One region of the Blautia obeum ATCC 29174 genome, then DNA from elsewhere that is predicted to be linked to it. Evidence: a T-box and tRNA genes for the amino acid it is inferred to sense, from the RefSeq annotation. Region 1 holds a T-box; the other holds one or more tRNA genes.
What was found. The T-box of region 1 lies ahead of thrS (threonine--tRNA ligase). A T-box ahead of a tRNA ligase gene usually reads a tRNA of that ligase, here a tRNA-Thr.
Positions count from the first base shown of each region.

Region 1 (15,180 bases):
GATCCTGAATCTTGCCAAGAACCCGGCTGGATTTAACCAGAATATTTCCGCAGTCATGCAGGATCGTAGTCCAAAAGATGTGATCATCGCGATCAATGATAATGCACAGGATGGAATCGATATATCCTGGCTTTGGGATGTCGATTTTGACCGTTTCAGCGATGAAAGTGTACGTTCTATTACCGTCAGTGGTATCCGTTGTCAGGATATGCGTCTGCGAATGAAATATGTGGATATCCCGTCTGTGCTGGAAGCTGATGTAGAAAAGGCAATCCGTGACCGTGTAGAAGATGGAACCGGAAACCTTTATGTACTGGTCAACTACACCGCATTGTTCAGTACCAGAAATATTCTGAAGAAACTGGAGGGAGAACACAAATGAAACTTACAATAGGTCATTTATATCCGGATCTTCTGAATCTGTATGGCGACAGAGGAAATATCCAATGTTTAATGAAACGTTGTCAATGGCGTGGTATTGAGGCGGAAACTATTGCCTATGAAATCGATGATACAATCGATTTTTCCAAGCTGGATATCGTACTTCTCGGAGGCGGATCTGACCGGGAACAAATGTTGGTCTGTGAAAAACTGAAGACTATTCAAAAAGACTTTAAGGCATATGTTGAGGATAATGGTGTCGTGATCGCAATCTGCGGTGGATACCAGCTTTTGGGAAAATATTACAAGACCGAGCAGGGAATGATCACAGGACTTGACCTGGTTGATATGTATACGGAACAGGAAGAAGGACGTCTTATCAGTAATATTGTACTGCAAAGTGATCTTTTTGATATGCCGGTCGTAGGATTTGAGAATCATGGCGGCAGGACCTGTATCAATAACAACAAACCATTGGGTAAGGTACTTTATGGTTCAGGAAATGATGGCAAATCCGGATATGAGGGTGTTGTTTACAAGAATGTGATCGGAACATATCTTCATGGTCCCCTCCTTCCGAAGAACCCGCAGCTTGCCGACTGGCTCATTGAGCATGCACTTAAGAAAAAATATGGCGAAGAGACCGTGCTGACACCATTGGATGACAGTCAGGAAAAGGAAGCCAATGATTATATCGTGCATCGCTTTGTGCACGAAAATAAATAAAAGTAAAGCAGGTACCTGAAGTAACAAAAGCATAAATAACTGATCAGGAAACAGAGAATGAGGGAATGAATATGGCAAAATCACGTAATCAGAAAGGGAAGATCCTGGTGATTGAACATCTTCTCCAGGGAACAGGAGAAAGCCGGATAGTGACGATGCAGGAAATCCTTGATAAACTTCTGGAATATGGAATCACTGCAGAGAGAAAGAGTATCTATGATGATATAGAAGCCCTTCGAGAATTTGGACTGGATGTTCAGTACAAAAGAGGCAGACCAGGTGGATATTATCTGGCCGGGGGACAGGAAATTGCTGCGGCACCGGAGTCAGTTCACACAAAAGAGGAAGCAGGGATTTCAAAAAATGCAGAGACAGAAAAAAAATCAGAACCAGTGATCATTTACAAAGAGAATACACTTGATAAAGAAGAAATTCAGAACACAGAGAAGGCAATGAAACTGCAGTGTGATGCTTCCAGAGAAAAAGAGATCCGGGAGTACTTTGGCAGTTATGGAGAGTACAAATTAAAAGAATCCGGCTATTTACATGTAACGGTGCCGCATATTGCAGGACCAAAATTTTACGGATGGCTGGCAATGATGGGAAAAGATGTTCATATTCTGAAACCAAAGAAAACGGCAGCATCTTACCGTGATTATCTGAAAACTCTTGCAAAAGAGTATAAGGGTGTATAGAAAGGAAAACAGCATGAAAAAAAAAGCAGTATGTATGTTACTGGGAGTGCTTCTGACGGGAACATTGCTTACCGGATGTGGTAAAAACAAGGCAACAGAGGCTGCCAGCGAAAGCGCACAGACCGAAAAGGAAGGAACCGGAGAGAGAACAGCTGATTCTGCAGAGGATGACCAGAAGAAGACTGATGAAACAGCGGATACGAAAACAGATAAAAAAGCAGAGAAGGGTACAGACGCTGAGGAAACAGGAGAGGATGCTTCTGAAACAGAAGAAAACAGAGAAAAGATTGCAGTACTTCTTCCAGATGAACAGAACTGGACGAGAGATGCAAAAGAACTGGAAGTACAGTTTGAAGAAGACGGATATGATCCGATTCTTCTTTATGCAGATAATGACAGCTCCAAACAGGTGTCTCAGATCCAGCAGATGGCAGCCGAAGAGGTATCTGCCATGGTGATCGCCCCGGTAGATCCTTATGGTCTGGCAGATGTACTTGCAGATGTAAAGGATGCAGAGATAGAGATACCGGTGATTTCCTATGATGATCTGATCATGAATACGGATGGAATAAAATATTATGTTACATTTGGCGGTCGTCAGGTGGGCCAGATGATAGCAAAACAGATTATAGACAGTGAGGAACTTGACAAAGTACAGGAGGCGAAAGAATCAAAAACAATAGAATTCTTTATGGGATCTCTGGATGATACACAGGCATTGTTCCTCTATAATGGAGTAATGGAAACATTGCAACCGTATATCGATGATGGAACACTGATATGTAAATCCGGCAAAACCTCTTTCGATGATACAGGAATTCTTCGTTGGAGTTCTGAGATCGCCAAAACGAGAATGACAGATATTCTTACAGAATATTATCCAGATGGTGCAGTTCCGGATATTATCTGCACCGGATTTGATGATGCTGCGATGGGAACGGAAGAAGCTCTGGAAGAAGCTGGATTTGTTCCGGGAACCGAAAACTGGCCGTTGATCAGTGGTGCCGGATGCAATGAGGAAGGTGTTCGCAGAATTGCAGAGGGAAAACAGACGTTCAGCATTTTTATGGATCGAAGAGAGCTTGCCGATCAGTGTGAAGAGATGGTAAACATTTATCTGCATGGGGAAGATGATCCGGAAGTCAATGATTATGAACAGTATGATAATGGAATTAAGATCATAGCCAGCTATCTTTGTGAGCCACAGCTGATCGATGGTGAGAATTATGAAATCCTGATTGATAATGGATACTATACAGAAGATGAAGTGAAACCGTTGGCAACGCCGACACCGACAGAAGAACCGGTAACGCCGACACCCACAGATGCAGCAGGACCAACAGAGACAGTAACACCGTCTCCGACAGAAACTGCAGAATCAACAGAGACTGTGACACCAACCCCGGAGCAGAAAGATGAAAAAAAGGCAACACCAACTCCGAAACCAAAGGTGACATTAAAAAAATCTGAAAAAAGTAAAAACTGAAATCATAACCAGTAAAATTACATAAAAAAAACTCCGAAGCAAAATTCGGAGTTTTTTATGTCTGGGGATTATTCACGGAAAGTCAAAGAATCATCAGTCATGGAATCCACAATTGCAAGAGATTCCAGTCTTACACCCATATCACGGATCTTCTGACCACCATTCTGAAAGCCTTTTTCGATAACGATTCCGGCACCTTCAAGGGTTGCACCGGATTTTTTGACGATATCGATCAGACCGAGCAGTGCACATCCGTTTGCAAGGAAATCATCAATCAGAAGTACATGATCTTCCGGTCCAAGGAATTTCTTGGATAAGATAACATCATAGACTTTTTTGTGAGTGAAGGATTCAACCTTTGAACAGTACATTTCTCCATCAAGGTTCAGGCTCTGCGCTTTTTTTGCAAAAACGACAGGAACATCAAAATACTGTGCGGCAATGCAGGCAATTCCAATGCCGGAAGCTTCAATTGTGAGAATTTTTGTAATCGGGCAATCGGCAAAACGTCTCTTAAATTCTTTGCCAATTTCATTGATGAGAGTAATATCCATCTGATGATTTAAAAAACTGTCAACCTTTAAAATATTACCCGGTTTTACGATTCCATCTTTCAGTATACGCTCCTTTAAAAGCTGCATGATTTCTCTCCTTTGATCTGTAAACGTTTTTTCTAAAATTATATCTATGATACTCTATTCTTCGAAGAAGTTCAATTCTTTTCGACAAAAATTTATGTAAAGTTACAAAAATATTGGAGGCGAAAATGTCCTTTATACTGGACAATTTTGGTCGGACATTGCAAAAGAGAAAAGAGTCTGCTACAATGATATTAATTTCAGAAAATTATAAAACAGGAGGAAGTAAGATGAGCGGACAGCGATATATGGTCAATGCTATGGGAGAGCAGTGCCCGATTCCTGTAGTAAAGACAAAAAAAGTTCTGGACAGCATTCAGGGAGATGCCGAGATCGAAGTATTGGTCGATAATGAAACAGCGGTACAGAATCTCACCAGAATGGGTAAAAATACAGGTGCAGAAGTGTTCTCCGAGAAAAAAAGTGACAAAGAATTTCATGTGTTCATTCGTGTGAAGGACCGTCAGCCGGTGACAGACACAAAGGCCGAAGAAGTATCCTGCATTCCGGATGTGAAAGGAGATTTCGTGGTCGCAGTGGATACAGCGACAATGGGAAGAGGAAATGATGAACTGGGCAAAGTTCTGATGAAAGGATTCCTTTTTGCAGTGACACAGCTGGATGAACTTCCAAAGACCATGCTTTTTTATAATGGAGGCGCAACACTGACAACAGAAGGTTCTGATTCACTGGAGGATCTGAAGAGTCTGGAAGCACAGGGAGTGACGATCAAGACCTGTGGAACCTGCCTTAATTACTATGGCCTGACAGAGAAACTCTGCGTGGGAGAAGTTACCAATATGTATGATATTGTAGAGACAATGGCAAAAGCTTCCAAAGTTATAAAACCATGATTCAGAAGATACCAAGGTATTTGCTGACATTTCACAGCACAAGCGGGGCAATAGCTGTAGAGAGATTTTGCAAAAAACATAAGATTCCGGGAAGACTGATCCCTGTGCCGAGAGAAATTTCTGCAAGCTGTGGCTTATCCTGGGCGGTAGAGGCAGAGCAGGAGAAATGTCTGACTCAGGTTGAACTTGAATTTGAAGATGAGATCGAAGGCAAATGGCTGCTGGATATTTAGATCAGCAACAATGGATAACCGTGATGCGTTTGGAGAGAGTATGAAAGAGTATGAAGTAATTTGGGAGATTTTTAACAAATGTCCCAGAAACCAGATGAGGGATGTATTTGTAGAAGAAGTGGAAATTGAGGATCCTGAGGAATATATAAAAAAGAAATTCCAGGGAAAAGAGGTTTCTTATGACAAAACAGTTCTTAACGATGGAACGATCATCTTTGACATTGTTACGTCGCAGATAAAACAGAGATGTTCCTTTACAGAAATTTAGAAAGTGTGGTATAATACAAGTTCAGGACTGCAGATACTATATTGCAATCATGCAGTCTGTAAATCCGTATCGAGATGAAACCTGAGAGGAGCAGACATGAGTGAAACAAAAGAAACCCATGTACACGTACTGGAAGATGGGACGATCCTGGAACATTCCCATGGAGAACATGGACATCATCACAGCCATGCGCAGACGAAAGCAGTTTTGAACCGTCTGTCGAGAGCCATTGGACACCTGGAATCAATAAAACGTATGGTAGAAGACGGCAGAGACTGTTCAGAGGTACTGATTCAGCTTTCAGCAGTGAAATCTGCTATTAATAATACAGGTAAGATCATTCTTCAGGATCATATTGAGCACTGTATCGTAGATGCGGTAGAGCATGGCGATAAGGATGCGATCAAAGAACTGGAACGTGCAATCGACAGATTTATGAAATAAGAATACAGGTTATACAGTCTGGACAGACAAGGCGTGTATGACCGGAAATCAAAGGAGTATATAGAAATGGCAGAATGCAGTAACAGCGGTTCCTGCGGCAAATCAAGCTGCGAGGGATGCGCAAGCAAAGAAAAGAGTAATCCGCAGAATTTTATGGCAGAACAGAATGTTTTTTCAGATGTAAAACATGTGATCGGCGTTGTCAGCGGTAAGGGCGGCGTAGGAAAATCCTTTGTTACAGGTTCCCTTGCAAATGCAATGGCAGCCAAAGGATACAAAGTTGGTATTCTGGATGCTGACATCACCGGACCTTCCATTCCAAAGATGTACGGCCTCACAGGCGCTGCCCAGGCAGATGACAACGGCATCTATCCGATGGAGACAGCAAACGGAATCAAGGTTATGTCCATCAACCTTCTTCTTCCAACGGAAGATACTCCGGTTATCTGGAGAGGACCGGTTCTTGCAAACATGGTAAAACAGTTCTGGACAGATGTTGTCTGGGACAAGATCGACTATCTCTTTGTAGATATGCCTCCGGGAACAGGTGATGTGCCGCTTACTGTATTCCAGTCCCTTCCGGTTGACGGAATCGTGATCGTAAGCTCCCCGCAGGATTTGGTGAAGATGATTGTAAAGAAAGCTTATAATATGGCTGAAATGATGAAGATCCCGGTACTTGGAATCGTAGAAAACTACAGTTATGTGAAATGTCCAGACTGCGGCAAGGAACTCAAGATCTTTGGTGAAAGTCATATTGAGGAAATTGCAGCAGAACTGAATGTACCGGTCGTAGGCAAGATGCCGATCGATATGGAGTATGCATCCAAAGCAGACAGCGGAGCATTTGATCAGATCGATAACGAATACATCACAAAAGCAGTAGAAGTAATGCCAGAATAAAACCGCAGACAAGAAAATCCCGACAGTTATGGAATCATAAATTTCCTGATTGTCGGGACTTTTTACGTTATGAGAACATATCCAGAAATCGTTCAGCAGCCTGGGAAAGTGGAAGACTGTCATGCTGAACGAGGACAAGCTGTCTGGGGGGGAGTGGATCTGCAAGAGGAATGGGTTTCAGTGAATCGTCGGGGTTTAGCATATAATCCGGAATACAGGCAATGCCAAGACCAATGCGGGCAAGATCCATCAACAGATCATTGCTGTTCAGTTCGACTTCCGGCAGCAGATTCAGCCCATGTGTTGCAAACATCTGATGCAGGTATTCACTGGTGGTACTTTTGGAAGAAAGCATCAGAATAGGTTGTTTTAATAGTGTTTTGAGTTCACATGGTATCTCTTCGGGAGAAAAACAGTCGGGATTTCCGACAAAAATATCCCGAAAATCACGAAGGACTTTTACATTCATATGATTGCCAAGACGGGAATTCGGAGAGTTGCAGACGATCAGGTCAACCTGTCCTTTTTCCAGCAGTTCTGCACAGCCGATCGAAGTACTGTTGGTGACTTTGATCCGGACATCCGGGAATTCCTGATGGAATTTTTGGAGGTAATGAATTAGATAATAGCGGCAGATCGTATCACTGGCACCGATGCGGAGCTGGCCTTTGAGCATATTGTCGCCGGAAAGAAGGGATTCTCCCTCATCCAGCATCTGTATTGCGGGTTTTACATGTTGCAACAGAAGTTCTCCTTCCGGGGTAAGGAGGACTTTTTTTGTGCTGCGGATAAAAAGTGTGTGATTCAGCTTTTTTTCCAGTGTTTTGATGGACTGGCTGACTGCAGACTGTGAGATAAAAAGTTCACGGGATGCTTCAGAGAAACTGAGAGTAGTAGCAACATAATAAAAAACTTTATATAATTCAAGATTGATATCCATAAGATCCGACTTCCTTTTCAAAGAGAGTTGCAAATATAAATTAGTATAACTTATAAAAGATATAAGATATATTAATTTTACTAATGATGATTCTTATGATACTATAAACTCAGTAATTCGACAAGTACATAATAACATAATGCACAAAGGAAAGGAGTTTCTAATGAGCAACGTAAGACGCGTTTATGTAGAAAAGAAACCAGCCTACGCCGTACAGGCAAAAGAATTAAAGCATGAGATCAGCAGCTATCTCGGAATTAAATCCGCAACAAATGTAAGAGTGCTGATCCGTTATGATGTAGAAAATATTTCAGATGAAGTTTTTGAAAAAGCATGCAGAACTGTATTTGCAGAGCCACCGGTAGATGATCTGTATCTTGAGAAATTTGAAGCTGCAGAAGGTGCAAAGATTTTTTCTGTAGAATATCTTCCGGGACAGTTTGACCAGAGAGCAGATTCCGCTGTACAGTGTGTACAGTTTCTCGATGGAGATTCACAGCCGATCATCCGTTCTGCAACAACTTATGTAATAGAAGGAAATGTAACAGACGAAGAATTTGATGCGATCAAACATCACTGCATCAACCCGGTAGACTCCCGTGAGACAGGACTTGAAAAACCGGAAACACTGGTTACCGTATTCCCGGAACCAGAGGATGTCAAAATTTTTGACGGCTTTAAAGATATGCCGGAAGCAGATCTCAAAGCACTGTATGATTCACTGAATCTTGCGATGACCTTCAAGGATTTCCAGCACATCCAGAACTACTTCAAAAACGAAGAAAAACGTGATCCTTCCATGACAGAGATCCGAGTACTTGATACCTACTGGTCTGATCACTGCCGTCATACCACATTCTCCACAGAACTTACAGACGTGAAGTTCGATGAAGGTGACTACAAAGAACCAATCGTAAAAACATACGAAAAATACCTTGCTGACAGAGAAGTTCTCTACAAAGGCCGTGATGATAAATTTGTCTGCCTGATGGATCTTGCTCTGATGGCAATGAAAAAACTCAAATCCGAAGGAAAACTGGCTGATCAGGAAGAATCCGATGAGATCAATGCCTGCAGTATTGTTGTACCGGTAGATGTAGATGGCAAAGAGGAAGAGTGGCTTATCAACTTTAAGAATGAGACACACAACCATCCGACAGAGATCGAGCCATTTGGTGGTGCTGCTACCTGCCTTGGCGGTGCAATCCGCGACCCGCTTTCCGGACGTACTTATGTATATCAGGCAATGCGTGTGACAGGTGCTGCTGATCCGACTGTATCTGTAAAAGAAACGCTCAAAGGTAAACTTCCGCAGAAGAAACTGGTCAGAAGTGCTGCTCATGGATACAGCTCATATGGTAACCAGATCGGTCTGGCTACCGGCTATGTCAAAGAAATCTATCATCCGGACTACGTTGCGAAACGTATGGAGATTGGTGCCGTTATGGGTGCAGCTCCGAGACGTGCCGTTATCCGTGAAAACTCCGATCCGGGAGATATCATCATCCTTCTGGGAGGACGTACCGGCCGTGACGGTATCGGTGGTGCAACAGGTTCCTCCAAGGTACACACAGAGGCTTCCATCGAAGTCTGCGGTGCAGAAGTACAGAAAGGTAACGCACCTACAGAGCGTAAGATCCAGCGTATGTTCAGACGTGAAGAAGTCAGCTACATCATCAAAAAATGTAACGACTTTGGTGCAGGCGGTGTATCCGTTGCCATCGGTGAGCTTGCAGATGGACTTCGCGTAGATCTTGACAAAGTTCCGAAAAAATATGCCGGCCTTGACGGAACAGAGATCGCAATCTCTGAATCCCAGGAGCGTATGGCAGTTGTTGTAGATCCAAAAGATGTTGACAAATTCCTTGGCTTTGCAAACGAAGAAAACCTCGAAGCAATCCCGGTTGCAGTCGTTACCGAAGAGCCACGCCTTGTTCTTACATGGAGAGGCAAAGAGATCGTTAACATTTCCCGTGCATTCCTTGATACCAACGGTGCACATCAGGAAACAACTGTAGAGGTTGAGATCCCGAACAAAGACGGAAACCTTTTCGAAGAAAGACCAGACGTTGTCGATGTTAAGGCAAAATGGCTGGAGACACTTGCTGACCTCAACGTATGCTCCCAGAAAGGCCTCGTTGAAATGTTCGACGGTTCTATCGGTGCAGGCAGCGTATTTATGCCATACGGTGGTCAGTATCAGCTTACAGAAACACAGAGCATGGTTGCAAAAGTTCCGGTACAGAACGGAAAAACTGATACAGTTACCATGATGAGTTACGGCTTTGATCCATATCTTTCTTCCTGGAGTCCATATCACGGAGCTGCTTACGCAGTAACAGAATCTGTAGCAAGAATCGTAGCTACAGGTGGTGATTACAAGAAGATCCGCTTCACATTCCAGGAATACTTCCGTCGTATGACCGAAGATCCAAAGAGATGGAGCCAGCCATTCTCCGCACTCCTTGGTGCCTATGCAGCACAGATGGGATTCGGACTTCCGTCCATCGGTGGTAAAGACAGTATGTCCGGTACCTTCAATGAGATCGACGTACCTCCGACACTTGTTTCCTTTGCAGTAGACGTAGCCAAGATCCAGGACGTGATCACACCTGAACTCAAAAAAGCAGGAAACAAACTTGTATGGCTCCGCGCACCGCGTGATCAGTACGATTTGCCGGATTACGCAGGAATCATGGATCAGTACGAAAAACTCCACAATGATATCCAGGCTGGAAAAGTTGTTTCCGCTTACGCACTGGATCGTCATGGTATTGCAGCAGCTGTTTCCAAGATGGCCTTCGGTAATGCACTCGGTGTGAAAATCGAACACAACCTGGATCCAAGAGACTTCTTCGCACCAGGATTTGGTGATATCATCATGGAAGTTCCGGCAGACAAAGTCGGACAGCTTTCCATCACATACACACTGATCGGTGAAGTTACAGATGACGGTAAATTCTCTTACGGAAATACTGTTATTACTGAAAAAGAAGCTGAAGAAGCATGGAAGGGAACTCTGGAAAGAGTATTCAAGACAACTTCCGGCGAAGACAACGAAAAACAGGCAAAAGATGACCTGTACCATGCAGAAAACATTTATGTATGCAAACACAAAGTTGCAAAACCGCGTGTATTTATCCCGGTATTCCCTGGAACAAACTGCGAATACGACAGCACACGTGCTTTTGAACGCGCTGGTGCAGAGGTTGACGTTAAAGTATTCAAGAACCTGACAGCAGAAGATATCCATGATTCCGTGGAACTTTTCACAAAAGCAATCGACCAGGCTCAGATCATTATGTTCCCAGGTGGATTCTCCGCTGGTGATGAACCAGATGGCTCTGCGAAATTCTTTGCAACTGCATTCCAGAACGCAAAGATCAAAGAAGCAGTTATGAAGCTTGTCAACGAGAGAGACGGTCTTGCACTTGGTATTTGTAATGGATTCCAGGCTCTGATCAAACTCGGTCTGGTACCATACGGTGAGATCTGCGGACAGAAAGCAGATTCCCCGACACTGACCTTCAACACCATCGGACGTCATATCTCTAAGATGGTTTACACCAAGGTTGTAAGCAACAAGTCTCCATGGCTCCAGAAAGCACAGCTTGGCGGAGTATACTGTAACCCTGCATCCCACGGTGAAGGACGTTTTGTTGCCAACGATGAATGGCTTGCAAAACTCTTCGCAAACGGACAGGTTGCAACTCAGTATGTAACTCCAACCGGTGAACTCAGTGCAGACGAAGAATGGAACGTAAATGGTTCCTACATGAACATCGAAGGTATCACAAGTCCGGACGGACGTATCCTTGGTAAGATGGCTCACAGCGAACGCCGTGGCGACGGAGTGGCTGTAAACATCTACGGCGAGCAGGATATCAAGATCTTCGAATCTGGTGTAGAGTACTTTAAATAAACAGGTTTAAACGGATACACCAAATTGGTCTGACCAAAATGAAAAATAGGCATTGACAAACCGAAATCATGTGGATATAATGGGTAACAGAATAAAGAAACACGTTGAAGAGAAGAGTAAACTGTGGAAGGCTCCAGAGAGAAATACATTTGCTGAGAGTATTTCAGCGGGAAGCAGTTGAAGACCATCTCCGAGTGGCCCTAATCCGGTCCGGTGATTCCGTTACCATCTTATAAGAGTGGCTGAGCTGCCATATGGCAGATGTAGCAAGCAGGGTGGAACCGCGAGTAGATTATTCGTCCCTTACAATACGAGATGTATTGTAAGGGACTTTTGTGTATAGAAAAGAAAAACTTACTCGTCCCTGTGGAAAACTTTAAAATTTTATTCAAAAAAGGAGTTCAAAATTATGATCATCACATTGAAAGACGGATCCAAAAAAGAGTATTCCGAAGCAAAATCAGTTATCGACATCGCTTATGATATCAGCGAAGGACTGGCACGTGCAGCATGCGCAGGCGAAGTAAACGGAGAAGTTGTAGACCTTCGTACTGTTCTTGACAGCGACTGCGAACTGAACATTCTCACAGCAAAAGACGAAAAAGGACTTGCTGTTCTTCGTCACACAGCTTCCCATGTACTTGCACAGGCAGTACAGACCTTATATCCGGAAGCTAAAGTTGCTATCGGACCTTCTATTGATACAGGATTTTATTATGACTTCGCTCACGAACCATTCTCCCGTGAGGATCTCGATGAAATCGAGAAAGAAATGAAAAAGATCATCAAAAAAGGTGCAAAGATCGAGCGCTTCACAAAATCAAGAGAAGACGCGATCGCATTCTTCAAAGAGAAAAATGAACCATACAAAGTTGAGCTGATCGAAGACCTTCCGGAAGGCGAAGAAATCTCCTTCTATTCACAGGGTGACTGGACGGACCTCTGCGCAGGACCACACCTTATGAGCGTAAAAGGCGTAAAAGCATTCAAACTTCTTTCTTCTTCCAGTGCTTACTGGAGAGGAAGCGAAAAGAACGCAATGCTGACACGTATCTACGGAACAGCATATGCTACAAAAGATGAACTCAAAGAACATCTGGAGCAGATGGAAGAAGCAAAGAAACGTGACCACAATAAACTTGGCCGTGAGATGAAAATTTTTACAACTGTAGATGTAATCGGACAGGGACTTCCGCTGATCATGCCAAACGGTGTTATCATGATGCAGGAACTGCAGAGATGGATCGAAGATGAGGAGACAAAACGTGGCTACGTAAGAACAAAAACTCCTCTGATGGCCAAGAGCGATCTTTACAAGATTTCCGGTCACTGGGATCATTACAAAGACGGAATGTTCGTACTTGGTGATGAAGAGACAGACAAAGAAGTATTTGCACTTCGTCCGATGACATGTCCATTCCAGTACTATGTATACAAAGCAGAACAGCACAGCTACCGTGATCTGCCGCTTCGTTACGGCGAAACATCCACACTGTTCCGTAATGAGGACTCCGGTGAGATGCATGGTCTGACACGAGTTCGTCAGTTTACAATCTCTGAGGGACATCTGATCGTAAGACCAGACCAGATGGTCAAAGAATTCAAAGACTGTATCGCACTTGCTCAGTATTGCCTGCAGGTTCTTGGCGTTGAGGAAGATGTAACCTATCATCTGTCCAAATGGGATCCGAATAATAGAGAAAAATACATCGGTGAGCCGGAAGTATGGAATGAGACAGAAGAAGATATCCGTCAGATGCTCGAAGAACTGAACATCCCATTCACAGAGGATGTCGGAGAAGCAGCATTCTACGGACCGAAGGTTGACATCAATGCTAAGAACGTATATGGCAAAGAAGATACAATGATCACAATCCAGTGGGATGCACTTCTTGCTGAACAGTTCGATATGTACTATATCGACGAAAATGGCGACAAGAAACGTCCATGCATCATCCATCGTACATCCATGGGATGCTATGAAAGAACACTTGCATGGCTGATCGAAAAATACGCAGGAATGTTCCCGACATGGCTGTGTCCGGAGCAGGTTCGTGTGATCCCGATCTCCGAAAAATTCAATGCTTATGCTGACAAAGTAGAAGCACAGATGAAAGAAGCAGGCATCCGCTGCTCCGTTGACAGACGTTCCGAAAAGATGGGCTACAAGATCCGTGAAGCACGTCTGGAAAGAGTACCGTACATGCTTGTAGTTGGTGCAAAAGAAGAGGAAGAGGGCAAGGTTTCCGTAAGAAGCCGTTACCTTGGTGATGAAGGAATGAAAGACCTCGGAGAATTCATTGCAGCAATCAAAGAAGAAATCAAAAATAAAACAATCCGCAAGATCGAAGTAGAGGAAGAGAAAAAATAATCGGTCTGTGTAAGATCCTATCAGAGGGAGGCGAAATGCCTTCCTCTTTTTGTGTCGATAAGTTCCTGGGATACGACACGCTGTTTTGACAAAATCTGCGCCCTCTGTCACCTATAATGAGTTCACTTACCAAAGTGAAGGATCTATAGGCGGCAGGGGGCTTTTTGTATGCATCAGGAAGTGTACATAGATATTGTGTTTGCTGCGAATCTTCTGATGGATTATATTCTTCTGAGACTTACAGGAATTGTTCTGAGGAGAAAGAACAGCAGACGAAGATGTCTGGCGGCGGCAGCGGTCGGAGCTCTTTTTGCGTGTCTGAATCTTTATGTACGACCAGGAAAAACAGGGGTACTGACCATAGTTCTTCGAGTAGTCTGTGCTGTGTTCATGATATGGATCGCATATGAGATCCAGGATGTGAAGCACATGACCGGAGCCGCACTGTTTTTCTTTGGAATGACATTTCTGACCGGTGGTTTCTGGATGGCGGTATCAGAAAACAGAAGAGTGACGGCTGTGTTTTTTTTATCGTGTGCGGCTGTGACTTATGGAGGGTTAAGTCTGATGATCTGCCTGATGGAACAAATAAAAGAATCCAGAGAACATATCTATCCGGTTGCCCTGAAATATCACGGACAGCTGCAGGAGACGTATGGTCTGTATGATACAGGAAACCGTCTGTGTGATACAGTGACTGGAGCACCGGTTTCGGTGGCAGATCCGGAAATACTTCGAAGTCTTCTGAGTGAGGAGCTGACAGACAGGCTGCTGCATCTTAAAGAAAGACCGGAGGAGATTGAAAGTACAGAGATCGCTGACCTGAAACCACACTATCTGTCCTTCCAGACCGTAGGACGGGAAGTGCAGCTGATTCTGGCAGTGACATTGGAGGATCTTTGTATTCAGATTCCGGGAGAGCGGATCCATGTATCCGAACCGGTGTTTGCATTGTCTTCAGAACCTTTTGCTTTGGGAAAGGAATACAAAGTGATATTGAATTCCAGATTATTGCATTAGGAGGGGCAGGATATGAGCAGATCGGCAGCAGGAGTGGATTATCGTCCGTTTCAGGTTTTTCAGAAATTAGTTCTTTCAAGATCGAGAGAGCTTTATTATATTGGAGGAAGTGATGTGCTTCCGGCACCACTGGAGCCAAAAAGAGAAGCATATGTGATCAGCAGACTCAAAACAGATCAGGAGCAGGAAGCCAGATCCCTGCTGATTGAGCATAATCTCAGACTCGTCGTTTATATTGCAAGAAAATTCGATAACACAGGAGTTGGAGTGGAAGACCTGATCTCGATCGGGACGATCGG
Region 1 is NZ_CP102265.1:2,613,110-2,628,289, reverse strand. Features, by position in the region: gene NQ503_RS12725 (MurT ligase domain-containing protein) at 1-382, shown strand, start outside; gene NQ503_RS12720 (type 1 glutamine amidotransferase) at 379-1,107, shown strand; gene NQ503_RS12715 (WCX domain-containing protein) at 1,179-1,802, shown strand; gene NQ503_RS12710 (substrate-binding domain-containing protein) at 1,816-3,288, shown strand; gene NQ503_RS12705 (xanthine phosphoribosyltransferase) at 3,357-3,929, opposite strand; gene yedF (sulfurtransferase-like selenium metabolism protein YedF) at 4,157-4,780, shown strand; gene NQ503_RS12695 (putative Se/S carrier protein) at 4,801-5,013, shown strand; gene NQ503_RS12690 (hypothetical protein) at 5,054-5,281, shown strand; gene NQ503_RS12685 (metal-sensing transcriptional repressor) at 5,378-5,725, shown strand; gene NQ503_RS12680 (Mrp/NBP35 family ATP-binding protein) at 5,792-6,628, shown strand; gene NQ503_RS12675 (LysR family transcriptional regulator) at 6,696-7,568, opposite strand; gene NQ503_RS12670 (phosphoribosylformylglycinamidine synthase) at 7,732-11,490, shown strand; T-box leader at 11,586-11,797, shown strand; gene thrS (threonine--tRNA ligase) at 11,900-13,861, shown strand; gene NQ503_RS12660 (sigma-E processing peptidase SpoIIGA) at 14,030-14,881, shown strand; gene sigE (RNA polymerase sporulation sigma factor SigE) at 14,894-15,180, shown strand, end outside.

Region 2 (15,180 bases), 1.1 Mb from region 1:
GTGGCTCCCTTTTACACATCTTGACAGTTTACGCTGTTCCCTTGCCAGCCTTTTTTCATTTTTTCTGAAGAACCCTGCTTTTTCAAGCTCGATCTCTTCTGAAAACACTGCCATCCCCTGCATCGCATAATCAATCCCCAGTATTTTTGCATTGCTGTAATCCTTATCTGCTGCTTGGTTTTCGCAGCTGTATCCTTCATACAGCAGGCTTGCAAAATACTTTCCAGATGGCTCCATACTGACTGTCACTGATTTCAGACGACAGTTTTCTGCAGGCTCCCTGTGTTTTTTCATGGAGATCCATTTTAATTTCGGAAGCCGGATCCGGTTACCTTCTACCAGAATATTTCCGTTGACCACATTTGTTGTGTAGCTGTTTTTGGAATGATGTTTTGACTTGAAACGCGGAAATCCAACCTTCGGATCACGGAAAAAGTTCTTATATGCTTTCTCCAGATGAAGCTGAACATTTGCTAGGGCCAGCGAATCAACTTCTTTCAGGAATGGATACGCCTTTTTATACATAGCTGGTGTATTCTTTAACATCTTTTTTGTTTTTTTATACTCCTGGATCTTGTCATTAAGCATCTGGTTATACAGAAAACGACAGCAACCAAATGTTTTTCCAAGGAGTATCTTCTGTTCTTCTGTTGGATAAATCCGGAAACGATATGCTATGTTCAATTCTTTTTCTCTCCCTGGTTTTCGATGTATTGACGGATCACTTCTACTGGTACCACTCCTGCCGTCAAAAGGCAGAAACTCTGGCTCCAGAATGTTTCTTTCCAAAGTTTTTCCCGGATTTCCGGATACTCTTTTTTCAGCAGCCTGCTGCTGGCACTTTTATAAGCATTGATAAATTTACTGAGTTCTGTTTTAGGCTGTGCACGAAACATTACATGCACATGGTCAATATCATGATTCCATTCCTCCAAAACAATTCCATACCGTGGGGCAATATATCCCCATATTTCCTTTGCTCTTTCTGAAATTGGATCATTGATAACTTTTCTTCGATATTTCACCACCATAATCAGGTGATAATACATCAAGTACACTGAATGTGCATTGTAATCCATATTTTCCATAAAACCAGTCCTTTTTTGAATAATTACCTTATCTTATCGACTGATTCTATTATACCATGGATTGCGTTGCCAAACAAATGTTCTTTTTTATTTTTTACAATTCATCTCCCACCTGTAGAGGAAGGAGAATTCTTGCTATATATTATGTTAAAGGTGCTACTGCTTCCATTAACCCGGCATGACATTCATATATATGAAGCTTTTTAAGCTTTTTGCATTCTCCACATCCCTTTATATCCGAAATCTTACACAGTGCCCTCGCATTCGGATCTTTTCGTACGATTTTGCAATATCCGCAATGATTCCCCGGATATTCTGCAATTTTTTCAAAATTGTCATCGAATACTACGATTCTGATTCCTGTAATCAGATAAAAATTCCTCAACAGGTCTTCCATTTTTTTTGCATCAACCCTGATTTTTATTGCCACGAGTTCCCCCTCCTCCTGCCAATATTCTTTTTAATTTGATATAGTAAAAAAGCACCTCTTCCGAGGTGCTCAACTTAGCAGGGCTACAAGGATTCGAACCTTGAACTGACGGAGTCAGAGTCCGTTGCCTTACCGTTTGGCGATAGCCCTTTATTTGTTTTCGCTCGCTCATCGCTCGCGACGAATGTTATTATATTACAGGCATTCAAAAAAAGCAACCCCTTTTTTTAATTTTTTTTAAATTTCTCCAATTTTTTTTTCTTCTTATATTATGTAAAATTTTAATGCCGTTCTACGGGAATAATGGTATAATGAAAACTACTATTTACAGTAATAAGCATAATAAGTTCACCTTAGCAAATAAAAAAGGAGAAATCAGATGAGAGCAACTAATCTGACCCTGCTCACCGATTTATATGAATTGACCATGATGCAGGGCTATTTCAAGAATCCAACCAATCAGACTGTAATTTTTGATATGTTTTATCGTGTCAATCCATGCGGTGGCAGCTTTGCGATCACAGCAGGTCTGGAACAGATGATCGAATATATTGAAAATCTTCATTTTACAGACGATGATATCGAATATCTCAGAAGCCTTCATATCTTTGAAGACGATTTTCTGGAATATTTAAGATCTTTCAAATTTACCGGAGATATTTATGCTATTCCGGAGGGAACTGTAGTATTTCCCCGAGAACCACTCGTCAAAGTAATCGCTCCGATCATGGAAGCACAGCTTGTAGAAACCGCAATCCTGAATATTATCAATCATCAGAGTCTGATTGCTACCAAAGCAGCCAGAGTCTGCTATGCAGCCCGTGGGGACGGAATCATGGAATTCGGCCTGCGTCGTGCACAGGGTCCGGATGCCGGTATCTATGGTGCACGTGCAGCTGTCATCGGTGGATGCGCCGGAACTTCCAACGTACTGACCGGACAGATGTTTAACGTACCGGTTCTGGGAACACATGCCCACAGCTGGATCATGAGCTTCCCAGATGAATACACAGCTTTCAAAACATACGCCAAAATGTATCCAAATTCCTGCACACTGCTGGTAGATACTTATGATGTCCTGAAATCCGGTGTTCCGAATGCGATCCGTGTCTTCGAAGAAATGAGAGAAGAAGGTATCAAACTTACACACTATGGTATCCGTATTGACAGCGGTGACCTTGCATATCTTTCCAAAGAAGCCTACAAGATGCTGGCTGCTGCCGGATTCGATGATGCTACCATTTCCGCATCCAGTGATCTGGACGAATATCTGATCGACAGTCTTAAGACGCAGGATGCCAAGATCAATTCCTGGGGTGTTGGAACCAACCTCATCACGAGTAAAGATAATCCGGCATTCGGTGGTGTATACAAACTTGCTGCAGTCAAAGATGCAGACAGTACAAACTTTACACCAAAGATCAAACTGTCCGAAAACACCGAAAAAGTCACAAATCCGGGCAATAAAACAGTTTACCGTATTTACAGCAAGTCTACCGGTAAGATTAAGGCTGACCTGATCTGCCTGGCTGATGAAGTCTTTGATCCGGAAGAAACCATGATTATTTTTGACCCTGCAGATACCTGGAAAAAGACCAAGGTTCTGGGCGGCACCTATGAACTCCGTGAACTTCTGGTTCCGGTCATCCGCGAAGGTAAACGTGTCTATACTTCTCCCGAAGTTATGGATCTGCGTGAATACTGCCAGAAAGAGCAGAATACCCTGTGGGATGAATCCCGCCGTCTTGTAAATCCGCAGAAAGTATACGTAGACCTTTCTCAGAAATTATATGATCTCAAGAAAAACCTGCTCGAAGAAATGAGTGAAAAGGCTCTCGACTGATCAAGTGTTGCACTATGGCAGTTTAACGCGTTAATTTCCTTTATTTTTTTCAGATGACGTGCTATACTGTTATTCAGTTGAAAAAAATGTTCCTGCACAAAGGAACCATGGAGGAAATATACAATGTCTATCAAGATTAATCATGAACTTCCAATTCCGGAGGTTCTGAAAAATGAGTACCCGCTCAGCAACGAACAGAAATCAATCAAACAACAGCGTGATGAAGAAATCCGCCGTATTTTCACAGGTGAATCCGATAAATTCGTCGTTCTGGTCGGACCATGTTCTGCAGATAACGAAGATACCGTATGTGAATATGTAAATCGCCTGAAAAAAGTTTCTGACAAAGTTTCCGATAAATTAATGATCATCCCACGAGTATATACAAACAAACCTCGTACTACCGGTGATGGCTACAAAGGAATGCTCCATCAGCCGGAGCCGGATAAAGCACCGGATCTCCTTGCCGGAATCATTGCAATCCGCAAAATGCATATCCGCGTACTTCAGGAAACCGGTCTTTCTTCTGCAGATGAAATGCTCTATCCGGAAAACCGCAGCTACCTGGATGATGTTCTTTCTTATGAAGCAATCGGTGCACGTTCCGTAGAAAACCAGCAGCATCGTCTGACTGCCAGCGGTATGGATATCCCGGTTGGTATGAAGAATCCTACCAGCGGTGACCTGTCTGTTATGCTGAACTCCGTAATCGCTGCCCAGCATCCACATCATTTCATTTACCGTGGATGTGATGTGGAAACAAGTGGTAATCCTCTGGCACACACGATTCTCCGCGGCGGCGTTGATAAATATGGCCAGACAATCCCTAATTATCATTACGAAGATCTCATGCGTCTTTATGACTTATACAGCAAAAAAGATCTGCAAAATCCGGCCGTTATCGTGGATGTCAACCATTCTAACTCCGGCAAACAATACAAAGAACAGATTCGTATTGTAAGTGAAGTGCTTCACAGCCGCAACTACAATCCTGATGTAAGAAAACTCGTCAAGGGTGTCATGATTGAAAGTTATCTGCTGGAAGGCCGTCAGGATATCAGCGACCATATGACTCCTGGCTGTTCTATCACCGATCCTTGTCTGGGATGGGAAGATACAGAACGTCTGCTCTACGATATTGCCGAAAAATGCTAAAGGGGGCTCACAGCCCCCTTTTATTGTTCCATTTGACGTCCAAGAAATCCTGCTGCTGTTTTTACCAGCATTTGCTCTGAATTTCCAAATCTTTCTCCTGCACTTTTTCCAACCAGCGCCACAGAACCAATCGCATCACCGGAACAAATGATTGGCTGTACGATCAGCTCTGATGAGGATTCTTTCTGATTTTCCACAAGCGGCAGTATTTTTCTTTCTCCTGTATGATAACATTTCATTTCTCTCTCCGTGATCACTCGATCCAGTTCTTTACTGATTGCCTTTCCCATCAGTTCCCTGCTGCCCTGTCCGGATGCGGCAACCACCTGATCATGATCCGTAATACATGCGATCATACCTGTTGTCTGTGCCAGCGATTCTGCATATTCTTTTGCAAAAACACTCAACTCTCCAATCGGGGAGTATTTCTTTAAGATCACTTCCCCCTCTTTATCTGTAAAAATTTCAAGCGGAGTTCCTTCTTTAATCCGTAGTGTACGCCGAATCTCCTTTGGAATAACAACTCTTCCAAGATCATCAATGCGCCGGACGATTCCTGTAGCTTTCATGTGCTTTATGTTCCTCCTGTTGTTTTTCCGTATTTTATATCTTCTCCTGAATCTGCCCCAGGTGATGTATGGATATTATATGGAAAAAAAGGAGAATTATGTACTTTACTTATAAAACGCCGCAATTATTTTCAGTGCATCTTCATTGATATTTCCAGGAACTGGTTCCGGACGTGCCAGATAAAATCCCTGCAGAAGATCAACTTCCAGTTCCAGTACTTTCTGGATCTCCTCCGGTGTTTCAAGTCCCTCTGCAACGATCTTCATATCACGTTTATGTGCATATGCGACAATATTTTCCACAATCTGCTGTTTATCCGGATCCGTATCAATATCACGGATGATCGAAAGATCTACTTTGATATACTTCGGTGCCAGATCAAGAAGACTCTTCTCGTTACTGTATCCACTTCCGTAGTCATCCAGTGCAAAAGCACCCTCAAATCCTAGTGCATTTTTCTTTGTTTCCAGTGCATGATAATCAATAGATTCTTCTTCTGTGATCTCAATAACAATCTGTTTCTGCAACTCTGCATAACGATTATTAAATTCTATCTCATCTTTTGCTGCCATATGCTGACTCGCAATAGAATTGATAAACAGAAGCGCATCGCCTTTGATTCGTTTCTTTTCCCTGAGATCAGCAAAGGCTTCTGTCGCCCGGAACATGGTCATTCGTTCAATTTCACGCAATGCACCCTCTTCACGTGCGATCTTCATAACCACATCCGGTCGTTTTAATATTGGAAGATTGGCACGCATCAATGCCTCATATGCTTCAATCTTACCTGTTTTTGCCGATATGATCGGCTGGAAATAGTAAGTAACCAGCTCTTCTTTAACAAAACGATGAAATTCTTTACGAATCTGACTGTCACGGTATTTCTCTTCATATGCCTTCTGGTCAAATTCTGCAATTCTTCCCTTATCTGTCTGTTTTACCTGATACATGGCAAAATCTGCATGTTTTCTCATAACACCGAGGCTGTTACTGTCCTCCGGATACCATGCAATTCCTCCGGAGATACTTAAGTGGAATTCCTGTCCGTCCGGAAGACGGATGATCCTGGAAGAAATTTCTCTTTGCAGTTTACTGATTTCCTCACGAATCGCATTCTGACTCTCATAACCATAAAACAAAATATTAAATTCATCTCCTGAAATATGTGCACACAAGGTTCCTTTCGGAGTGCCTTCTTCCAGACACATGCCCGCCTGGCGGATATACTCATCTCCCCAGTCATGTCCAAATGTGTCATTGATGTATTTCAGGTTATCCAGATCCAACATAATAAATGCAGCATGTCTGATTTTTTTTCTTCTGCCAAAGATGGATTCGCTTTCACGTTTGAATGCACGTCTGTTATAGAGGCCTGTCAACGTATCATAATCTCGTTCATGTTCAATACGAAGGCGTTCTCTCATAGAAACAGTTACATCTTCCACGAGACCGATCTGTACCCAGTTCTCATTTTTGACTTCCATTCGCACATAACGAACACCTTTTTCCGGAATTCGGATACAGTACAGTTTTGTGCTACCTGATTTTGTTTTATAAAGATTCTTTTCTGTATACTCTTTTAAAATCTCTCTGAATTTTTCTATATTCATGGGGAGCTCCGCGCTTAACGGAATTCCCAGTATAGAGAAAAAGTTCTCCGTATAAAAAACACTTCCTGTATCAAACCGGAGTTCATATCCTCCAATCTCTACACTTGCCATTTCCATGATCCGCAGAAATTTGGTAGATGTGTTCAGCACTTCTCTGCTCAGTCCAGTGATCGCAGTAGAAAACTTATCCAGTTCACGAATCCCTGTTTCTGACAGATTTGGAATGCTTCCCTGATTTTGTTGTGCCGCTTCTACTTCATCCGATAAGCTCGCTACCGGTTTTGCCAGGCGGCGACTTACTATAAAGCTGCTGAGCAGACCAAACAGTAATGTCGCAAAGATCGTCAGTTTCACAAGAAGCATAACATGATTTGTAAATGTATACAGATTTTTATCCTGTACAATTCCGACAAGAAGCCACTGCTCATCCGAAAACGGGGCATTCTTATTATAAAGAGTCAGTGGATAGACAGAAGCAATATAATTATCCTTCCATATCTCTGCCTCATAGATATTTTTTTCCGTACGTGTCATTTTAATCTCTTCATCCGGAATACTTAACCATCTATTGCTTCTGGAAGAAGGATTTATTACATTTACAGAAATCTCAGAATCACTGAGTGTGTCTGCGGTTTCAGCCAGCAGATAAGTTCCAGTCCCACTGTTTTGCAGTTCTTCATATGGAATCAGTTCCTGAATATAGCTTGTCATCATTTCTACACCGACAACACCATAAACCGTTCCATCAGACAGAATCAACGGTATCGAATATGCAATAACAGGACGATCATCTCCCTCAAGTGTATATGATACCGGTGTCCAGTGTCCATAATCAGATACATTCAGCTTTTCACTGTCTTTATATGCAGTCTGGAAAACAGGATAAACAATTCCATTTTTGCCATAACCCTTATATTTGATCGCCGGCATCCATCCTCTGTCCGTAGAAATTCTCAGCGATTTTACCAGCTTTACAGGAGAACGTTCCAGCAGTAGATCATAATTTCTTTCCGATGCAGTCGTTGTCGGATCCTGATCTCTGATGTAAACACAGGGCATAAACGAATCAATCTCACATTCATCCATATCATCCGTGTTCAGAATCACAAAAATTCCATTTACAGATCTGTGCCTCATCACATTGATCAGGCTGTCACTGACTGTTTCCAGAAGTTCTGTACTTCGATCTTCATTATTTACCAATTCCTCTACACTGATATTCTCCACTGCAGTCTGATTCTCGACAGCAGTATTGATCGTTCCTGCCAGGGATGAAAGATTCTGGGTTTCTTCCAGCGTATTCTGCAGATAATTCTGACGGTTTTCCACCTGTTTCTTCAAAATCTCTATGGCATTACGATTCATCTGCATTCCTACATTTCCAAAATACAGTGTTCCGATCAAAAGTGCCACTTCTATCCCGAGAACGATCAGCATTGCCGCAAATATAAATTAAAAAATTGATTTTCCCTGTTTCCTGTGCTGCCTCATTCAGAGAAATCCTCCCTTTCTGTAATCAGAGACTGTATTGTCTCAAATAGATTACTGTCCATCTTCATAAGCCTGCAGTTTTGTTAACGTCTCTTCATACCAGTTATCAAAATATTCATCTGAAATAAAGTCTGCAACAGCTTCTTTTTGTTCATGTTTATCTCCTTCCGATAACCGCTTGTGCATAATTATTTTTATGCCATTGCATGCAATTATACCATTAAAAAAACAGTACTTCAATAAACAGTACTGTTTTACTCATCTGGTGTCTAAAATATTATATTTTTATAAACTTTACTGATACCCCTTTACTTTTATGTACAAGTGCGTTATAGTTTCAATATATTCGATACGTAGTATTGATTACTACATGATGTGTTTTTAAATATTTTTCGATATTTCTATCATCAGGAGGCGTTATTATGAAACTTAAATTAAAAGATCCCTGGAGTGCTATCACACACGGCATTGCATTACTTCTTGCAGCAGCCGGTGCAGCACCTTTACTCTTAAAAGCTGCTCATGGTGAAAATGCACCTCTGCATATTACAGCACTTGCTATTTTTATTCTCACTATGATCCTTCTCTATACAGCAAGTACGGTTTACCATTCTGTAGATTCTACAGAGAAAGTAAACCGTCGGCTCAGAAAAATGGATCACATGATGATCTTTGTTATGATTGCAGGAAGTTATACTCCAATCTGTCTCATCGCACTTCATAACAGAACCGGCTATATCCTCTGTGCACTTGTATGGAGTATCGCAATCCTCGGTATTCTTCTCAAAGGATTATGGATCACATGTCCCAAATGGCTTTCTTCCGTACTCTATATTGGAATGGGATGGCTTTGTGTACTTGCTTTCGTTCCTATCTTTCATTCCCTTCCGCGAGCCGGATTTGGATGGCTTCTTGCCGGTGGTATCATCTATACGATCGGTGGTGTGATCTATAGTTTGAAACTTCCTTTATTTAATGCACGTCACAAAAATTTCGGCTCTCATGAAATCTTTCATGTATTTATTATGCTTGGAAGTGCCTGCCACTTTATTGTAATGTATTGCTTTATATCTACCCTGCCAGTCTGAGGCAGGGTATTTTTTATTAGTCCGCAGAAGTCTCTGTCCAGAACTCCATCAGTTTCAGTTTTTCTTTTCTTGTCAGCTGCTTGATTGCATATTCCCGTCTCATTGCTTCTTCTTTTGTCGCATATCCCTCATAATATACAAGTTCCACCGGACGTTTCGCCCTTGTATATTTCGCTCCGGCTTTTCCTTCATTATGCGCTTTCAGCCTTTTCTCCACACAGTTTGTCCAACCTGTATAAAGTGTTCCGTCAGCACACTTCACCATATACGTATAGTTCATAAAATACCTCATTCTATGTAAAGAACAGCTTCCGGAATTTTGAAATTCCATCCACCGTTCTCGTTTCTATAAAAAGCAGCCGGTCAAAGATTTGTATTTTCTCTAAGAAACAACAGGCAGGCAGGCAAATACCGGCTGCGAATTTTTACTATTCCTACCTGCTTTATTATACGTTCCAATTCTGTTTTTGTGAATAGCTTACGGAAGATAGGCAATCGGATCTACCGGCTCCCCGTCTTTCTTCATCGCAAAATAAAGATTACTGCCTTCCTTGCTGTAATACTTTGTCGGCTGTCCTATATATCCGATCACTTCCCCTTCTTTAACTGTATCTCCTTCCTGCACCGTCAAATCTGTCAGCTGTCCATAAATCGCCTGATACCCGCTTCCGATCTCCATCGTCACCGTTGTACCAGTCTGGGCATTTTCTTCAATAGAATACACGGTTCCCGGAACAGATGCCAGAACAGGAGCTCCTTCCACCGCCTGAACAGCAATTGCCGGACTCAGTTTATACTGATCCAAAGTTGGAAAATACACAGTCTGGTCCATGTTATAATCCATAAGAATATTACCGTCTACCGGCCATTCCATCAATGTATCTTCTGAAAAACTTAATTTTGGCGCTTCCTGTACACTTGCAGATGTATTCACTGTCCCATTCTCATTTGTACTCTGTTCTGCCGAAAGTATACTTTCTGACGTAAATGTACTTTCGGTTGATGAAGATCCTGCTTCCGTGGTTTCACTTCCTGCATCTTCACCTTCTGTCTGACTCATTCCTTTCTCTGACGTATGATCTGTCGAAATATTACTTTCCAGTTCAGCCTCTACAAGACTTGTTCCTGCATCTACAGCATTATCCGTCGTGTTTTCTGTACTCAGACTTTCATCATAATATGAAGGAACTTTTTCCGGAACTGACTCATCCTTCCCGGAAGTTCCCAATTGATAAACTCCTATGCCGGCCGCTGCCAGAACTGCCAGAAGGGCCGTATTTGCTACATATTTTGCGATTCTGCCTTTTGTCATATTCTTTTCACCTCTGCTCATAATCGTTTCGTGACCACACCTTTTGTCTGCTGTCACATTTTTACTATATTTACAGGGTGTCCAGAATGCTGCAAAATATACCGTTCTATTTAATTTTTTGTAATATCCATCAAAGGAAAATATGTATTCAGGATTTCTTTCCAGTTTTTTCCCTCTTTTGCCAGTTTATTACCTCCATACTGAGAAAAACCAAGCCCATGTCCTTTTCCTTTACTCAAAAAACGTACCTGTTCTCCCGTTTTCTGCATGGAAAAATCAGACGAAGCAATTCCCATCCCCGTAACAAAAGACTCTGCTTCCAGAATATTTTCATCTGCCATAAGACTGACCACATACCCGCTGTCTTCCCTCTCCACAATTCTTAATTCCACCGGAAGCTGCTGCTTCGCTATGTAAGTACTATTCAGATACCCTGGTGCTGTTTTGTCTGAATTACTGTCCACTGCTTTAAGATAGGCATATTCTTCATTATGAAATGCGGTTTCTCCATCTCTCGTCTGCCCGGCACTGATCTGGTGATATGGAACCAGCTTCAATTCCCCATTATATGTCAGCACCTGACCGGAAGTATCTTCTACTGCCTCTTCATAAACTTTGTCTGCTTTTTCCCACACACTCCAGCAGGACGGAAGTTCATCTCTGAGTTCCCGGCAAGTCTCAAAAAATTTCTCACTTCTGGCATCTCTTTCTTTTTTATTTTGATCTCCATTTCTATTTATACTCTCTTTTTCTCCAATTTTCCTGTACAGATTGCTTCTTGCAATAACAGCCTGTGCTTTTATAGTTTCCGGCTCATAATCTGAAGAAATCTGAAGTGCCAGAATAACCGGTAAGACTGTCTCAGAATCCGCTTTTTGATTCAGAACCGCCATATCGTATCCATTTATCAGAATCGTTATCAAATACGGAAGCAACAGCAATACAACAATATTTGAAAAATACATACGACTGTTTTTTTTCATACAGATAACCTTTATGTAGTTTGTATACTATATGTATTCTATGTTTCTTTTAACCATCATTTCACAATTTTTATCTGTTTAAATGATATGTTCATGCTATAATAGGAATACTAAATTATTGGAGTGACCTGTATGATTGCAATTTATCTTTCCCCCATTTACCTGCTGTTGAATCTGTATATCCTGCGATGGGCATATCTATGGATGGGCACATGCCACAGTATTCTCCGTACTTTGGGATTTCGACTTATATTCGCAGTAATCTATGTATTGCTCTCCACAAGTCTGCTTACAGGATTTCTTATTAAAAATCCAAAATCTCTTCATCGAATGCTGAAAATAATCGGAAACTATTTCCTGGGAATCTTTCTCTATACACTTGTAATCATTCTGCTTGCCGATTTTGGACGAATCCTTCTGAAATATGTATTTCATGCATCATGGATTCATTCCAGAACAGCTTTTACAGTTGCCGGTGCAATCTGTGCACTGTTGATCCTTCTCTTAAGTGCATGTGGAATTTTTCATGCCAAATATATAAAAACAACTTCTTATGACGTAATAATAAATAAAACAATTCCTGAGCGCACCTCCATGAAAGTTGTTCTTCTGGCAGATACACATTTTGGCTACAATGCCGGCGTTCTCCATGCCAGAGAACTGGTACGTAAGATCAATAAACAGAAACCTGATCTGGTATGTATTGCAGGGGATATTTTTGATAATGAATACGATGCGATTCGAAACCCGGAAAAACTTGAAAAAACTCTTCGTGGCATAAAGTCCACTTATGGTGTATATGCCTGCTGGGGAAATCATGATCTGAATGAAGAAATTCTTGCAGGCTTTACCTTTAAACATAAAGATGGAGATCTTTCCGACATAAAAGATCCCCGCATGAAAAAATTTCTTGAAGATTCCAATATTCATATACTGGAAGATGAATCTGTTCTGATCAATGATCAATTCTACGTAATCGGACGCAAAGATGCCTCCCTCACAGAAAAGATTCATGAAACTAGAAAAGCCCCCGCCCAGCTTACCGAAAAACTGGACAGGGACAAACCCATTATTATGATCGATCATCAGCCAAAAGAATTACAGGAACTTGCTGATGCAGGCGTAGATCTCGATCTGTGTGGACATACACATAACGGTCAGACATTCCCTGGAAACTTTACCATCAAACTGATGTGGGAGAATCCATGTGGTCTTTTAAGTAAAGACAACATGACTAATATTACGACTTCCGGAGCCGGTGTCTGGGGGCCGGCAATGCGTATCGGCACTGACAGTGAAATCTGTTCTATTAATATTCAACTGAAAAAAGCTTAAGCACTTCCAAAAACTGTTTTCTTATTCCTATATAATAAGGAAACAGTTTTTGTTTTTCTATCACCCGGTCCCTGAAGCCAGAAAAAGAGTTTTTTCCACATCCGATTACGTTTCAGATAACTGCTTATCCACAAACTACGCATTTTATCCATAACACTCTGTGTAAATCTGTCTGCCATATGTTTCTCTCTGGTGGATAAAATCTCTGAAGCGACATTATTTTCAACTATTGCAGCGGTTACATTCTTTCCAGGAACCATACTTACCATAAGACAAATGACCGCGGTTATCAGCATATGAAAACACTCTCGCACTTTCTTCATAATGATCCTCCTTCTATTTCCAGTCATTTAAGTTCCAGTCAGCATGTCCAGCATCAGGACTGCGCACTTCCCACTACTACACATGTAATATAATATATGCCAAACACGTAATTTATAGAACCCATATGTCCAAAACTGTTTTACACTGTAACTAAATGTGTAACAGTGAAATAGTATTTTATTCTCTCGAAATTCTTTAAACACCAACAAAAAAGGTACTATCATAACGATAGTACCTTAAATTCATGAGACATCGGGGATTCGAACCCCGGACAACTTGATTAAAAGTCAAGTGCTCTACCAACTGAGCTAATATCCCATATTCAATTATTTGACCTTCCCTTAGGAAAATCAAATGCCCAGAGCCGGAATCGAACCAGCGACACGAGGATTTTCAGTCCTCTGCTCTACCAACTGAGCTATCTGGGCAAAATAGCGGGAACAGGATTTGAACCTGTGACCTTCGGGTTATGAGCCCGACGAGCTTCCAGACTGCTCCACCCCGCGATAATTATAAAATTAAAAGCCGATGATCGGACTCGAACCGATAACCTGCTGATTACAAATCAGCTGCTCTGCCAATTGAGCCACATCGGCTTAGCCAATGATAAGGCTTAGTGGGTGGAGAAGGATTCGAACCTTCGAAGGCGGTGCCAACAGATTTACAGTCTGCCCCCTTTGGCCACTCGGGAATCCACCCATGGTTTATATGGGACCTATAGGGCTCGAACCTATGACCCTCTGCTTGTAAGGCAGATGCTCTCCCAGCTGAGCTAAGATCCCACATATTTAATTAGCGTACATACCCTTCGGTATGAACGACCCAGATGAGACTCGAACTCACGACCTCCGCCGTGACAGGGCGGCGCTCTAACCAACTGAGCCACTGGGCCTTGCAAATTTCTTTGCTATAGAAGATGTATCACACCTTCAAAACTACATACATGTTGACAACCAACCGAATCAATTATGACCATGCTTTCTTGGTCAAGCCCTCACCCTATTAGTAGCAGTCAGCTCCATGTGTTACCACACTTCCACCTCTGCCCTATCGACCTCGTCGTCTTCAAGGGGGTTTACTCCTTTCGGATGGGATATCTCATCTTGAGGGGGGCTTCACGCTTAGATGCCTTCAGCGTTTATCCCTTCCGGGCTTGGCTACCCGGCTATAGACTTGGCAGTCTAACCGGTGCACCAGCGGCCCGTCCATCCCGGTCCTCTCGTACTAAGGACAGCTCCTCTCAGATATCCTACGCCCACGCCGGATAGGGACCGAACTGTCTCACGACGTTCTGAACCCAGCTCGCGTACCGCTTTAATGGGCGAACAGCCCAACCCTTGGGACCTACTACAGCCCCAGGATGCGATGAGCCGACATCGAGGTGCCAAACCACTCCGTCGATGTGAACTCTTGGGAGTGATAAGCCTGTTATCCCCAGGGTAGCTTTTATCCGTTGAGCGATGGCATTCCCACTTAATACCACCGGATCACTAAGCCCTACTTTCGTACCTGCTCCACCCGTCGGTGTCGCAGTCAAGCTCCCTTCTGCCTTTGCACTCTTTGGATGGTTTCCGTCCATCCTGAGGGAACCTTTGGGCGCCTCCGATACCCTTTCGGAGGCGACCGCCCCAGTCAAACTCCCCGTCTGGCATTGTCCCACCGCCGGGTCACGGCGGCTGGTTAGAAACCCAATACTGCAAGGGTGGTATCCCAACAGCGGCTCCTCGGCAACTGGCGTTACCGATTCTCAGCCTCCCACCTATCCTGTACATGCAGTACCGGATCCCAGTACCAAACTGGAGTAAAGCTCCATGGGGTCTTTCCGTCCTGGCGCAGGTAACCAGCATCTTCACTGGTACTTCAATTTCACCGGATGCATTGTCGAGACAGCGCTCAAATCATTACGCCTTTCGTGCGGGTCGGAACTTACCCGACAAGGAATTTCGCTACC
Region 2 is NZ_CP102265.1:67,505-82,684, reverse strand. Features, by position in the region: gene NQ503_RS00370 (RNA-guided endonuclease TnpB family protein) at 1-684, opposite strand, end outside; gene tnpA (IS200/IS605 family transposase) at 681-1,088, opposite strand; gene NQ503_RS00360 (PocR ligand-binding domain-containing protein) at 1,231-1,518, opposite strand; tRNA gene NQ503_RS00355 (tRNA-Gln) at 1,597-1,668, opposite strand; gene NQ503_RS00350 (nicotinate phosphoribosyltransferase) at 1,898-3,361, shown strand; gene NQ503_RS00345 (3-deoxy-7-phosphoheptulonate synthase) at 3,485-4,516, shown strand; gene spoVT (stage V sporulation protein T) at 4,537-5,085, opposite strand; gene NQ503_RS00335 (bifunctional diguanylate cyclase/phosphodiesterase) at 5,191-8,100, opposite strand; gene NQ503_RS00330 (hypothetical protein) at 8,239-8,373, opposite strand; gene trhA (PAQR family membrane homeostasis protein TrhA) at 8,610-9,275, shown strand; gene NQ503_RS00320 (GIY-YIG nuclease family protein) at 9,292-9,555, opposite strand; gene NQ503_RS00315 (M23 family metallopeptidase) at 9,754-10,587, opposite strand; gene NQ503_RS00310 (SpoIID/LytB domain-containing protein) at 10,698-11,570, opposite strand; gene NQ503_RS00305 (metallophosphoesterase) at 11,703-12,905, shown strand; gene NQ503_RS00300 (hypothetical protein) at 12,902-13,228, opposite strand; tRNA gene NQ503_RS00295 (tRNA-Lys) at 13,475-13,547, opposite strand; tRNA gene NQ503_RS00290 (tRNA-Phe) at 13,585-13,657, opposite strand; tRNA gene NQ503_RS00285 (tRNA-Met) at 13,662-13,735, opposite strand; tRNA gene NQ503_RS00280 (tRNA-Thr) at 13,753-13,825, opposite strand; tRNA gene NQ503_RS00275 (tRNA-Tyr) at 13,847-13,928, opposite strand; tRNA gene NQ503_RS00270 (tRNA-Val) at 13,939-14,011, opposite strand; tRNA gene NQ503_RS00265 (tRNA-Asp) at 14,048-14,121, opposite strand; rRNA gene NQ503_RS00260 (23S ribosomal RNA) at 14,212-15,180, opposite strand, start outside.
Region 2: it has a tRNA-Thr gene. The T-box ahead of thrS (threonine--tRNA ligase) is inferred to sense a tRNA for this amino acid. The anticodon was not compared.